Regions from separate parts of the Psychrobacillus sp. Z3-81 genome, predicted to be linked through region 3. Evidence: riboswitches for the same ligand, from Rfam matches in the RefSeq annotation. Region 3 holds a riboswitch; each other region holds the start of a gene.
What was found. A riboswitch is a leader RNA that binds a small molecule or an ion and turns the genes downstream of it on or off. The one in region 3 is predicted to bind cobalamin.
Positions count from the first base shown of each region.

Region 1: another riboswitch for cobalamin. It lies ahead of AC1ECF_RS11940 (ABC transporter substrate-binding protein); the one in region 3 lies ahead of AC1ECF_RS09575 (hypothetical protein).
Region 2: another riboswitch for cobalamin. It lies ahead of AC1ECF_RS13100 (ribonucleoside-diphosphate reductase subunit alpha); the one in region 3 lies ahead of AC1ECF_RS09575 (hypothetical protein).

Region 1 is NZ_JBWQPU010000010.1:20,131-24,440, forward strand. It holds gene AC1ECF_RS11935 (FecCD family ABC transporter permease) at 1-819, opposite strand, end outside; gene AC1ECF_RS11940 (ABC transporter substrate-binding protein) at 836-1,789, opposite strand; cobalamin riboswitch at 1,911-2,044, opposite strand; gene argS (arginine--tRNA ligase) at 2,125-3,792, opposite strand; gene AC1ECF_RS11950 (YwiB family protein) at 3,792-4,211, opposite strand.
Region 2 is NZ_JBWQPU010000012.1:9,347-13,656, reverse strand. It holds gene AC1ECF_RS13110 (ribonucleotide-diphosphate reductase subunit beta) at 1-219, opposite strand, end outside; gene AC1ECF_RS13105 (flavodoxin) at 191-646, opposite strand; gene AC1ECF_RS13100 (ribonucleoside-diphosphate reductase subunit alpha) at 634-2,853, opposite strand; cobalamin riboswitch at 2,999-3,178, opposite strand; gene AC1ECF_RS13095 (DUF2569 domain-containing protein) at 3,322-3,801, shown strand; gene AC1ECF_RS13090 (undecaprenyl-diphosphate phosphatase) at 3,915-4,310, opposite strand, start outside.
Region 3 is NZ_JBWQPU010000007.1:108,682-112,991, reverse strand. It holds gene AC1ECF_RS09585 (metal ABC transporter solute-binding protein, Zn/Mn family) at 1-618, opposite strand, end outside; gene AC1ECF_RS09580 (serine hydrolase) at 1,005-1,814, shown strand; gene AC1ECF_RS09575 (hypothetical protein) at 1,887-2,117, opposite strand; cobalamin riboswitch at 2,478-2,659, opposite strand; gene AC1ECF_RS09570 (FAD-binding dehydrogenase) at 2,697-4,310, opposite strand, start outside.

The DNA.
Region 1 (4,310 bases), on a different contig from region 3:
AAAGCTCAGTGGTAACACATGTCTATTATCAGAGCCAAACAGCTGCCGAGTTATGTGTGGAACAACCAATCCCACAAATCCAATCGTGCCTGAAACAGCAACCGCTCCACCAGTTAGCATAGAACCACCAATTAACACCATCAGCTTCCTCTTTTTCACATCCACACCTAGGTGTAATGCTCGTTCTTCTCCAAATAGCATGGCATTTAACTCTCTTCTATTGAACCAAAGCAGTAAGGAACCTACTATCACAAAAGGCAAGGCTAGCTTTATATATTCCCAGCCTCTCATCGACACACTTCCCAATAACCAGCCGATAATTTGCCGAAGCTCTTCCCCGGTTAACGCAATCATTAAAGAAATAATGGATCCTAAGAAAGAGCTGAATATAATCCCGGTCAATATGATTGTCTCCATTTTCATGGAACGATCGACAAGCTTTGCAAACCCCATTACCAACAGCATTGTACAAAGAGCTCCTAGGATACTAAAAATCGGGAGAGTGAACCCACCTAAAAAGGGAACAGAAAGTCCAAAAAATAATGTAGCAACAGCTCCCACAGAGGCTCCAGATGATACACCAAGTGTGTATGGATCGGCCAGTGGATTTTTTAGTAGGCTTTGGAATGCTGCTCCGGCGATTGCCAAGGATGCTCCCACTAGGCCAGCCAGCAGTACCCTCGGCATTCTAATTTGCCATACAATATTGGCTGCTACCTCGTCGGATGATGTATCCCATAGGGTACTAATTGGAACTTTGACAGAACCGACTGATACACCAAGCCAAATTGCAATTAGTAGAGCTGCAATTGACAAGATGTAGCCAAGCCTTAATTTACTCACTAAAAGCCTCCGGATAAATCGCTCTCGCAACTTCTTCTAGACCATCTGCCAAGCGAGGACCTTGTCGGCTAGTTGTATCTTCATTTATTTGGACAATCGCATCATTTTTCACTGCTGTTATCGTATCAAATCCTGCTCTTGCTTTAATTTTCTCTTGAACTCCATCCACATAGCTGTATGCAACCAAAATGACATCTGGATTTCTTGTAATAATTTCTTCAGGGTCAATTTGGAACCAGCCCTCTTGATCCTCTACCACATTTTCTGCATTCACCATATTTAAAATTTCTTGCATAAACGTGTTGTTACCCGGCGTGTAGATTTCAGGTGCATCGGATGTTTCCACAAAAACGGTCTTCTTTGTCTCAACCTGTGAGACCTTGTCTGTTATATCTTGAACCTTGGCTTTCATCTCTTCGATTACTTTCTGTGCTTCTGGGAACTTTCCAGTAGCTCTACCAATTTGCTCAATGGTTGTATAGGTTTCATTGAAGTCCTCTGCATTTTGAACTACATAAACCTTCACTCCCGCATCACGTAGCTGTTGAAGTCCTGATTCAGCCATCCCTACAATGGATTCGTGTGCAAACACAATATCCGGAGTTAGAGAAAGAATTTTTTCGATATTATATTCCATTCCACCGACTTTTTCTTTTTCCAATGCCTCTGGTGGGTAGCTTTCATATTCATTTACACCAACAATTTCTTCATTCAAGCCTAACGCAAAAAGAATCTCCGTGTTGCTTGGTATCATGGATATGATTTTCTCTGGAGCTTCCTCTAGGGTTATCTCTTGTCCGACAGCATCCGTTAGTGTCAGTGGGAACTTGGTATCAGATACCTCTACTTGTGTACCTTCCTCTTTTTCAACCTTTGTTTCTTCCTCCGATCCACATCCCACTAATAATAGCAGCGATGCGATCAATACAAACCAAAACTTCTTCATTCTTCATTCCTCCTATGTGCAATAAAAAAATCTCCCATCTGATGATGAGAGATAGATATAGGTATAAATCCGCTTGGACTAACATGAGCCGATCTACACCAAACCTATCCTCGTAGGCAATGGGTGTACATACATAAAGGCAGGTATCCTGGCTCGTGATTTCTCACTTACAGTGGCGGGACCGCGCTGGACTTTAACCAGCTTCCCTTTTAACCCAAGCGCTTACACTCGGGCACCTTTATGCAACATATGAATATGCCTTTATTATACTCTAATTCGATTCAATGTCGATATAAAAAAGAGGCTTTGGTATTTAACCAAAACCTCTTAAGGTGTTACATCTTCTCTGGAGCGGAAACTCCAAGTAATTTTAATGCATTTTCAATTGTTTGACGTGCAGACGTTACTAAAGCCAAACGCGCTTCTGATAGCTCTTTATTTTCTGGGTCTAACACTTTGTCTGCGTTATAGAAGCTGTGGAATGTTGCAGCAAGCTCTTGAATATAAGTTGCCACTCGGTGTGGTGCACGCATTTTCGCAGCATCAGCCACCACTTTCGGGAAGTCCCCGATTTTCTTCAATAGGTCTGTTTCTTTTTCACTTTGTAATAAAGAAAGAGATGCTGTTGAAGCTGCCATACCTTTTTCTTCTGCAGCACGTAAGATAGAACAAATACGAGCATGTGCATATTGTGCATAGTATACAGGGTTTTCATTGGATTGAGATACTGCTAAGTCCAAGTCAAAATCCATATGGGAATCACCGGAACGCATGCCGAAGAAATAACGAACAGCATCTAATCCAACCTCTTCTACTAGCTCACGCATTGTTACCGCTTTTCCTGTACGCTTACTCATTTTCATTTTTTCGCCGTCTTTATATAGCTGAACCATTTGGATAATGGAAACCTCTAGTTTTTCACGCTCGTATCCAAGCGCTTCGATTGCCGCCTTCATACGTGGGATATAGCCATGGTGGTCTGCTCCCCAAATATTAATTAACTGGTCAAAGCCACGAACAATTTTGTCCTCATGGTATGCGATATCTGGTAATAAATAAGTGAAAGAGCCATCGCTTTTAATTAACACACGGTCCTTGTCATCTCCAAAAGTTGTAGAGCGGAACCAAGTTGCTCCCTCTTCCTCGAAGATATGACCATTCGCTTTTAATTTATCTAGCGCCACCTGAATTTTTCCATCCTCGTAAAGAGAAGTTTCAGAGAACCAGTTATCGAAGTTCACACGGAAATCTGCTAAGTCCTTTTGAAGCTTCGCAAGCTCTACCTTTAAACCATGTGCACGGAATGCTTTATAACGTTCTTCATCAGACATATGGATAAACTTATCGCCATGCTCTTTTGCAAGGTCGTTAGCAATATCAATAATATCCTGTCCGCGGTATCCATCCTCAGGCATTTCTTTTTCCATGCCTAGTGCTTCAAAGTAACGAACTTCTAAAGAAACAGCGAGGTTGTGGATTTGATTACCCGCATCATTAATATAGTATTCACGTGATACTTCGTAACCAGCGAAGTCTAATACGTTACATAGTGAATCTCCTACAGCTGCTCCACGTGCGTGACCAAGGTGAAGGTCACCAGTTGGATTAGCTGATACAAATTCCACTTGAACTTTCTCGTTTGCACCTGCTTTAGTACGACCGTAATTTTCTTTTTCTGTTAATACGGCCTTTACTACATCTTGTAGATAGTCCTTGCGAATGGTGATATTCATGAATCCTGGACCAGCGATGTCGATTTTCTCCATCATTGTTCCTGTCATGTCTAAGTTTTCTACGATTGCTTCTGCAATTTGACGTGGATTCTTTCTTGCGAGCTTTGTCAGCTGCATCGCTATGTTTGTCGCATAGTCTCCATTTGCTTTATCCTTAGGTGTTTCTAAATGGATTGCAGGAATTTGTTCCTCTGCTACTAGCTCTGCTTTTACAATCGCTTTATGCAAAGATTCCTTCATTGCTTGTTGTACTTGTTCTACCGCGTTCATTATTCCGCCTCCGAATATGTTAGTTGGATTAAGTATGTTCCTACTACTTCCTCTTGGACAATCAGTTCATATTCTACTTTGAATTGTCCTTCTGAGAAGGTAAGTTGTTTTGTATTTGTCATTATCATCATGGATCCGAATCCAGAGTCATAGCTGCCTGTTTGTTGCTCTCCTATTTGGAAAGGCAGTCGCATCTTTACTCCACCGCTTCGTAGAATTAATGCAGCTTCCTCATTTAGTTTGACAGTTGTACGGACATTTTTTTCATTTTGTAACTCTTCGTACACTAGATAAGGCTGTCCACCTTTGATGGTAAGCTCTCCTGTTGTATGCAGCTCTATCGTTTCCTTTGGAATGTCAGGATGCTGGATAGAGGATAAGAGATGTACGTTTACTGTTTTTTTGGTTGGTTGAGACATACAGTTCATCCTTTTAGAGCATTTATTTATCATATATATAACCTTCATATTATAGCTTATACGAAGCGTTTGTGCCAAGTTATGATTGGCATTGGGAGA
Region 2 (4,310 bases), on a different contig from region 3:
GGCCTCCTGCTCCTCCTTCGTGAGATTTCTAAACTGCTTTACATCATTCGACATATTGATTTCATCAGCTTGCCAGTAGTTCCCTAATAATCTCTTATAAATCTTGTACCAATGTGGGTAAGCAATGTCATTCCAGTTCAATATCCCACTGGATTGTCCCCCAAATATCCCTGTAGATTTATTTGGATTTCTAGGCTCTAATGTTTTTGCTCTTTGCATCTATTATTACTCCTTCCAGCCATTCTTTTACGAGTGCTTCTTGGCTACCTCTAGGTGATTGCTCTATTTTTAAGCCTGGATACGCACAGCCCACATAATTTCTTATGAGATCGACCGCACGACAAAACAAGGCGTCACCACCAAACTGTGTATCTCCTGAACCAAACACATATAGGTTGGTGGGATTTTCCTTGATTCGTCGAATAAAAGGAACTATCTCATCCGGTACACTCCCCCGCCCCCAGGTAAATGTCCCGATGAATAGAAGGTCATAATCTACATAGTCAATTGTCGTTTCATCCTCTATGAATCGCATTTCTGTTTCATAGCCAAATGTCTCTAATCCGCCCCGTATCAGCTCCGCAATTTCCTCTGTATTTCCGCTATAACTAAGATAAGAAATTAGTGCCTTCATTAGCTTGAACACGACTCACATTCTATTAGTTCTACGGATGTAGATCGTACATAATAGGTTGTTTTTAGGCCACTGTTCCAAGCATCTAAATGTAATGCCAGTAAATCCTTCGCTTTGATGGTGTTTTGCACGTATAAATTCAAGGACACCCCTTGGTCGATGTGTCGCAGTCTCGCCGCGTTTTGCTTAATTGTCCAATGCTGGTCAATAAAATAAGCCGATTTGTAGAACCAGGTAGTCTCATTATTTAAATCCGGAACAGTTACCGGAATTTTATAGTCCTTCTTTTCCTCCGAATAAAATTTTTGAAAGATAGGATCAATGCTCGCAGTACTGCCAGCTAGTATAGAAGTAGACGAGTTTGGAGCAACAGCCATGAGATAGCCATTACGCATTCCGCATGTTGCCACCTGCTTCTTTAACTCCATCCATTTATCATCCTCATAGCCACGCTGGTCGAAATAGGCACCAGTTTGCCAATCAGACCCCGGGAATAAAGGATAGGCCCCTTTTTCCTCTGCTAGCTCCATGGAAGCCTTAATGGTTAGATACGCTATTTTTTCATATAACTTATCTGCAAATTCTACCGCCTCATCCGATTCCCAGCGAATACTATTAATCGCAAGTAGATGGTGCCAACCAAACGTCCCTAAGCCAATCCCTCTGTACCTAGCATTTGTACGCTCCGCCTGTGGAACTGGGATCATGTTTAAATCGATCACATTATCAAGCATTCGCACCTGTATAGGAATTAGCCGCTCTAACACGTGATCCGGCACTGCACGACCTAAATTGATAGAGGAGAGGTTACAGACAACGAAATCTCCCGCCTGTCTCCGAGTAACAATGGTGTCTCCGTCTAGCTGTATGGATTCAGAAATGGTCGGGCTTTGATTTTGGAAGATTTCTGTACATAGATTACTGCTATAAATCATCCCCTCATGCTTATTCGGGTTTCGACGATTCACCTCATCTCGGTAAAACATAAAAGGTACGCCTGTCTCTAATTGAGAGCGCATAACTCGTTTCATCAGCTCAATTGCAGGTACGGTCTCTTTTGATAGCTCCGGATGATTTACACATTCTGTATATTTTTCACGAAAAGAGCCGCTCCCTCTCTTTTCATCATAAAAATCCTCTAACGAATATCCCATTACTGTACGAACCTCATGTGGGTCAAATAAATGCCAATCCTCTCTCGCATCTACTTTTTCCATAAACAAATCAGGTAGACAAATACCTGTGAAAATATCATGTGCTCTTAAGCGATCATCTCCGTTATTTAGCCGTAAATCTAAAAACGTAAAGATGTCCTTATGCCAAACATCCAGGTATACTGCTACCGCTCCTTGTCGCTGCCCTAGCTGGTCCACACTGACTGCTGTATTGTTTAATTGTTTAATCCAAGGTAATACTCCGCTTGATGCTCCTATAAATCCTCGTATAGAAGAGCCACGGCTACGAATTTTCCCCATATAGACGCCTATTCCACCACCGTATTTGGATAGAGTAGCGACGTCCGTATTACTGTCATAAATCCCTTGAAGGCTATCATCCACTGTATCGATAAAGCAGCTCGATAGCTGACCATGGGGCTTTCCTGCATTCGAAAGAGTAGGTGTAGCTACAGTCATATAGAGATTACTCATTGCCCAATATGCTTCTTTAATCTTTTCTAGCCGCTTTTCTGTTTCTTCTTTCATTAAAGTCATTGCGATCACCAGCCAGCGCTCTTGCGGCAACTCTACAATCGCTTTATTAAAATCCTTTGCTACATATCTATCGAGCAAGGTTTTGAGGCCAATATAAGTAAACAAATTATCTCTTTCCGGAACAATTACTTCCGCCAGTTCTTGTAGTTCTTCGTCGGAGTAGGATTCCATTATGTTTCTGTCATAAATCCCTTGATTACTTAATTTTCTAACATTTTCCAGGAAACCAAGATATACTTTTTCAACATTTGTTCTACGGTTATCAGCTACTTGCTCATAAATATCCCAAAGATAAATTCGAGCTGCGACAAATGTCCAGTAAGGGCTTTGCTCGTCTAGTAGGCTGAGTGCATGAAGAGACATATCACGAGCCCAGCTATGGTCGTCATCATGTCTTGCTAGCCACTTTTGCTGATAGGTCAGGAGTGGGGTAAGCTTCTCTTTTCCAAATTCTTTGGATAATTTGTCTAACTGCACTGCTTTTTCTGTTTTTATTGACGTTGTCATATGAACTCCTCCTTTATTTGAGCAACAAAAAAAGCACTAACCATAGCCTCTTCGGCCGAGTCAGTGCTTACGTTTAAAAGTAGGAAACAAAAAGACATATTTATAAAAGTCCTCGCTCCCACCTCTCAACCCCCGAAGAAAGTGTTGCTTTTTCGACGACTAGGCAGGTCTACTGGCTCGTGCTTCTTCCTCCTGTTGACCTTCCCACGAATAAATCGCAGTGGCATTTTCAACAGTCGTCCACACTTACAGTTGCGGGGACAGCTTCGGCTTTTCACCGAATTCCCTATTAAACCGTAATGGTACCTAATCATCTATCAGTACAATATATTGTGTTTTATTTACTTAATAACCCTAACATATAGTGTTTAAACTTGTACATAGGAAGAAAGTCTTTCCTTATAGAATATTTATGTTTACAATATAATGGAAAGTGATATTGGAAAATTTAGAGAGAGGAAGAATAAAATGACTCAACCATTAGAAGAGCAAGAGCATTACGAGGAAGGACCGAAAGGAATTAGAGGTTGGCTGCTATTACCTATCATATATTTGTTTTTGACTGTAATATTTTCAGTCGGATATTTTATCATATCTTTCTTATTAATCAACTCTGGTGAATGGACAGAAGTGGTCACCTCCCCAGAAGTGCACCCTCATTTTGAGAAAGCTATTTATTTCGAAATGGCTTGTAACGCTCTCTTATTGTTTATTTCAATATATTTAATCATAATTTTCTTTAAAAAGAAAAAATTTTTCCCGAAAGCAATTATTTCCTATCTCATTCTTAGTATGATATTGGATATCGTTGATGCAATACTCATTAACAATGTAAGTACGGACAATGAGTCAGCTTCTATCAGTGTTTCCTCCTTTGTTTTGTCCATTATTTGGATTGCCTATTTCATGGTATCCAAGCGTGTCCATAATACATTTGTAAATGAATAAGAAAGCACAAGCACCTCTCTTTGCTCTGACAAGCATTTGGGGAATTACGTGGAAGCACTTGGCATCAAAATAAAAAGGCTTTGGATAATTTCCAAAGCCTCTTTCGTTTTTACTTACAAAATAATAATCGCCAAGATAATCGCTAAAACAATACGATAGATTGCAAATGGTGTAAGCTTAATCTTATCAATCAGCTTCAAGAAGAAGCGTATTGATATTAAAGCGAAGATAAATGCACTTACAAATCCTACGATATAAAACGAGAGATGATTTAAATCCATGTACTCCCAGTTTTTCACCAGTGATAGGAAGCTAGCACCTGCCATAATAGGCACTGCCATGATAAACGTGAAGTCTGCCGCAGTCTTATGATTCATCCCCAATAGAACCCCACCCGAAATAGTAGAGCCTGATCTTGAAAAACCTGGCCACAAAGATAGACATTGTATCAACCCAACGAGGATTGCCTGCTTATAAGTAATTTTATCCAATGAATTTGTTTTCGGATT
Region 3 (4,310 bases):
GTTTCCAAAGTAATTGAAAGCATCATGTGCAGTTACTAAGACGCGCTGGCTCTCTTGGATTTCGCTCATTCGTTCTTGTGTCCAGTCTTTTAAGCTATCTAGCTCTTTAAAGTAGGCAGCCTCATTGTTTTGAAAGTCCTCTTCATTGGTTTTTATTTCATTTACCAATGTTTTGGTGATTTCTTCAGTAGCAAGCTTCCATAACTGGATATCGAACCAAATATGTGGATCGAACTGACCTGGATAGTTTGGGTCTTCCAATAACTGGTCTTCGGGCAATGCTTCACCGATTGCCACTACTACCTTATCTTTTTTCATCTTCTCAAAGATTTCACTCATTTTGCCCTCTAACTCTAGACCATTATAAAAAATCATATCTGCATCCTCTAATAGCTGAATGTCTCCTTGTGTTGCTTTGTAAAGATGAGGGTCTACCCCAGGTCCCATAAGTGACTTAACCTCGACATGTTCTCCACCAATGTTTTTAACAGCATCTGCGACTTGACCTGTAGTGGCTACAATAAGAGGCTTATCTGAATCAGCTTCCCCTACATTTTCATTACCGTTACAACCTACAACAAAAAATACCGCAACAAACAATAACCAAAGTTTTTTCACAAACAACACTCCTTTTCTTTTATATTAATTTATTTCCCGGAGGAAACTTTTAAAACAAAAAAATTTTTATTTCGTTATAACTATATTATTTCCTAAAGGAAACTTTTGTTCATAAGGTTAACACTAATTGTTCGACTTGTCAAAATAATCTATGTAGGTGGATGAAAAAAGGTGAACAAAACATCGCAATTTGGAAAAGAACTAGATGTAGCCTGACTTTAAGATTGGAAGAGAAGGAAGAGGGATGAAATGGATAAAAAAAGTAGACGTACTTTCTAGCTGACTAATAAAGCATACTGCCAAATTTTTAATCCCTGCAACACAATATACAAAATATTTTGATTATAATAAAGTTAGAAATAAAAATAGAAAAAGGGAGTGGAGCTGTGGAAGTATTAGTAGATAGAGTAAAGGACATTATTAAGCCTTCAAGAGGAACATGGGGAATTATTCTAGAAAATCTAGTCACCGGAGAAAAATGGGAGCTAAATAGCGAGGAGCTTTTTTATGCAGCAAGTGTAATCAAGGTACCAATTATGGCTTCCGTTTTTACGAAAGAAGAGAAAGGGAGTTTTTCATTAGATGACCCTTTCGTTTTGCGTAAGGAGGATTTAGTAGGAGGCTCGGGAGTTCTTCAACACCTAACACCAGGTACTTCCTTGCCAATACGAGATTTGGTCACGCTGATGATTATCCAAAGTGACAATTCTGCTACTAATATGTTGATTGACCTAATAGGAAAGGAAGCGGTTGTCTCTTTTATGAAGGAAGCTGGAATGGAGCTTAGCACGTTCTATAACAAGCTCATGATGAACAACCCAAATCCAAAAGGATATAACATGATAACTGCCGCTGATATTGCGATACTGCTAAAGAAAATAGCTAGGAAAGAGCTAGTGAGCGAGAAAGCCAGTGAGGAAATGCTACGTATTATGAAGAAACAGCAAATCCAAGACTGTCTACCGCAAATGTTTCCATCACCGTACTCCAATTATAATAATGGCCGCCCAGCTTGGAAAATGGCGCATAAAACAGGATGGGTTCCTGGAACAAGACATGATGTAGGAGTTTTATATGTAGGAGATAACCAGCTGGCGATAACGGTCTTATCGAAGGAAGAGGATGATCTTGTATCTAAAGCCATTTTAACTGAGATAGGAGCAGCTGCTTACGAATATCTAGCAAATAAAAGCTGAAGAAGGTGTAGTAACTACCAAGTTAAACGAAGAAAGCACTCACATCACAAGATAGTGGGTGCTTTCTATTTACTAAATCTTCATCTCAGCATCTTCTGTTTTTGATTCTCCAATTAGCTCATAAAGAACCTCCTGATAGGCATTCTGTAATTGAATAAGATTTGCTTCCTTTGTTAGCTCCTCAGAGTTTTGAATATCCTGTGCTAAGGAACTAAGTATCTTCTCTAAAGTAATCGAAGCATTCGTGACAGTGTTATAGAGTAGCACCTGCTTGAACTGCTCTTTGTATTCCTCTTTTGACATCCTACTTTCTCCTTTCCAATAAAGTGAAACTTTGATTGGTGGGGGTTTCTTTCATCCCCCGCCATTCATTAGTTGAACCAATCGGGCTTTTAGGGACAGTAAGACTCCCACTTAGCTGTCTCATTTCTTTCGCCATCTTGAAGTGGGAGTCTTACTGTCCCTTAATGCGGGATAAAAAAAATCTTCCCCTTTAAAGAGGAAGATGTTCGTGAATAAGAATACGGCAACATATAAAACCATTTGGATAGGAAAGAATAGACTTCTTCCAAATCCATCTGTGAGTATACGGTTTGTCGTACCATGAATCCTTCAAGCAATAGCTTGACGATCACTGAACACCCCCTATCCGCGTAGGTTTTTGGTGTGTACTAAAATTAGGCAGGTCTCCTGGCTTATGGTCATTGCTTTACTTTCCCTTCCCATTACAAGTAACAGTGGTTAAAAGCTTGCTCCCATTTACAGTTGCGGGACAGCGTCGGATTCTCACCGAACTTCCCTTTTAAGTTCTTCTCTCGAAGAGCACCTAATTCTACACAATATGAAATTACATTCTTACTATATCATACGTTCGTTACTTTGTTATTTTAAATCGTGAAGTATGGACCGAGCTGCTTCTCTCCCTGAGAATAGGCAGCCTCCTAAAAAGGTGCCCTCTAGTGCTCGGTAGCCATGCATTCCTCCGCCACCAAAACCTGTTAGCTCACCTGCAGCATATAATCCGGGAATTTGCTTTCCGTCTTTATTTAACACATGACCCCCTAAATCCGTCTGTAGGCCGCCTAATGTTTTACGAGTCAGGATGTTCAAACGAACAGCAATCAACGGTCCTTGTTTCGGGTCTAATATTTTGTGGGGTGCTGCCACTCGAATAAGCTTATCACCAATATAATTACGTGCTCCTCTTAAGGCGGTTATTTGAAGGTCTTTCGTAAACTTGTTATCCATTTCTCGATCTCTTGCTACAATCTGTCTATGGACATCCTCATATGTTAGTAGAGTGTTTCCGACAAGTGAGTTCATTCCTGCCACAAGGTCCTTTAGATTATCTGCTACTATAAAATCCTCGCCCTTCTCCATAAATGCTTTAACAGGAGCTGTTGGACCTGGAAGAATACGCTTTAACACTTCCTTCACGCTTTTTTCTGTCAAATCAGGGTTTTGCTCTGAACCAGATAAAGCAAATTCTTTTTCGATAATCTTTGCTGTAAGAATGAACCACGAATAATCATAGCCGGTATCTTGAATTGCTTTTAAGGTACCCAATGTGTCAAAGCCAGGAAAGTTGGGGGCAGGGAATCTGTTCCCTTCTGCATCTAACCAAATAGAAGAGGGACCGGGGAGAATTCGAATGCCGTGATTTTCCCAAATAGGATTCCAGTTTTTAATCCCTTCCGTGTAATGCCACATTCGATCTTTATTCACCCAGCGTGCCCCGGCCCTTTCGCTTATCTCAAACATTCTGCCATCGACATATGCAGGTACGCCAGCAATCATATTTTTAGGAGGGGTACCTAACCAGGACGGCCAGTTTTGACGAACGAGCTCTAAGTTAGCACCGATTCCACCAGTAGTTAGGACGACTGCTCGAGCATTGAATTGAAAAGAGTCTATTACCTTTCGAGAGCTGGCTTCTCCTCTTTTCGCATCAGAGGGTTCAAGGACTGAGCCTTTAATCCCTATTACTCTCCCCTTATCTACAATTAATTCATCTACACGGTGCCTTGATTTATAGGTTACAAGTCCGGTTTCCATTCCCTTTCTTACGATTGCCTCAAAAGGCTGGACAACCCCGGGTCCTGTTCCCCAAACAATATGGAATCTAGGGACTGAGTTTCCATGCCCCTCCGCTAAATACCCTCCTCGCTCTGCCCATCCCACTACAGGGAAGAAGCGAATTCCTAGGCCATGTAGCCATTCTCTCTTTTCTCCAGCAGCAAATCTTACATAAGCTTCGGCCCATTTCTTTGCCCAATATTCTTCTTCATTGTCTTCGTCAAAGCCAGCAGTCCCTAACCAGTCCTGCCAAGCAAGGTCATAAGAATCCTTTATACCAACTCTTCTTTGTTCAGGTGAATCTACTAGAAACAGTCCTCCGAAAGACCACCAGGCTTGCCCACCAAGGGAGCTTTCAGGTTCTTGATCTACCAATAATACATGCTTACCTTCTCTAACCAATTCAGCAGTAGCTACTAA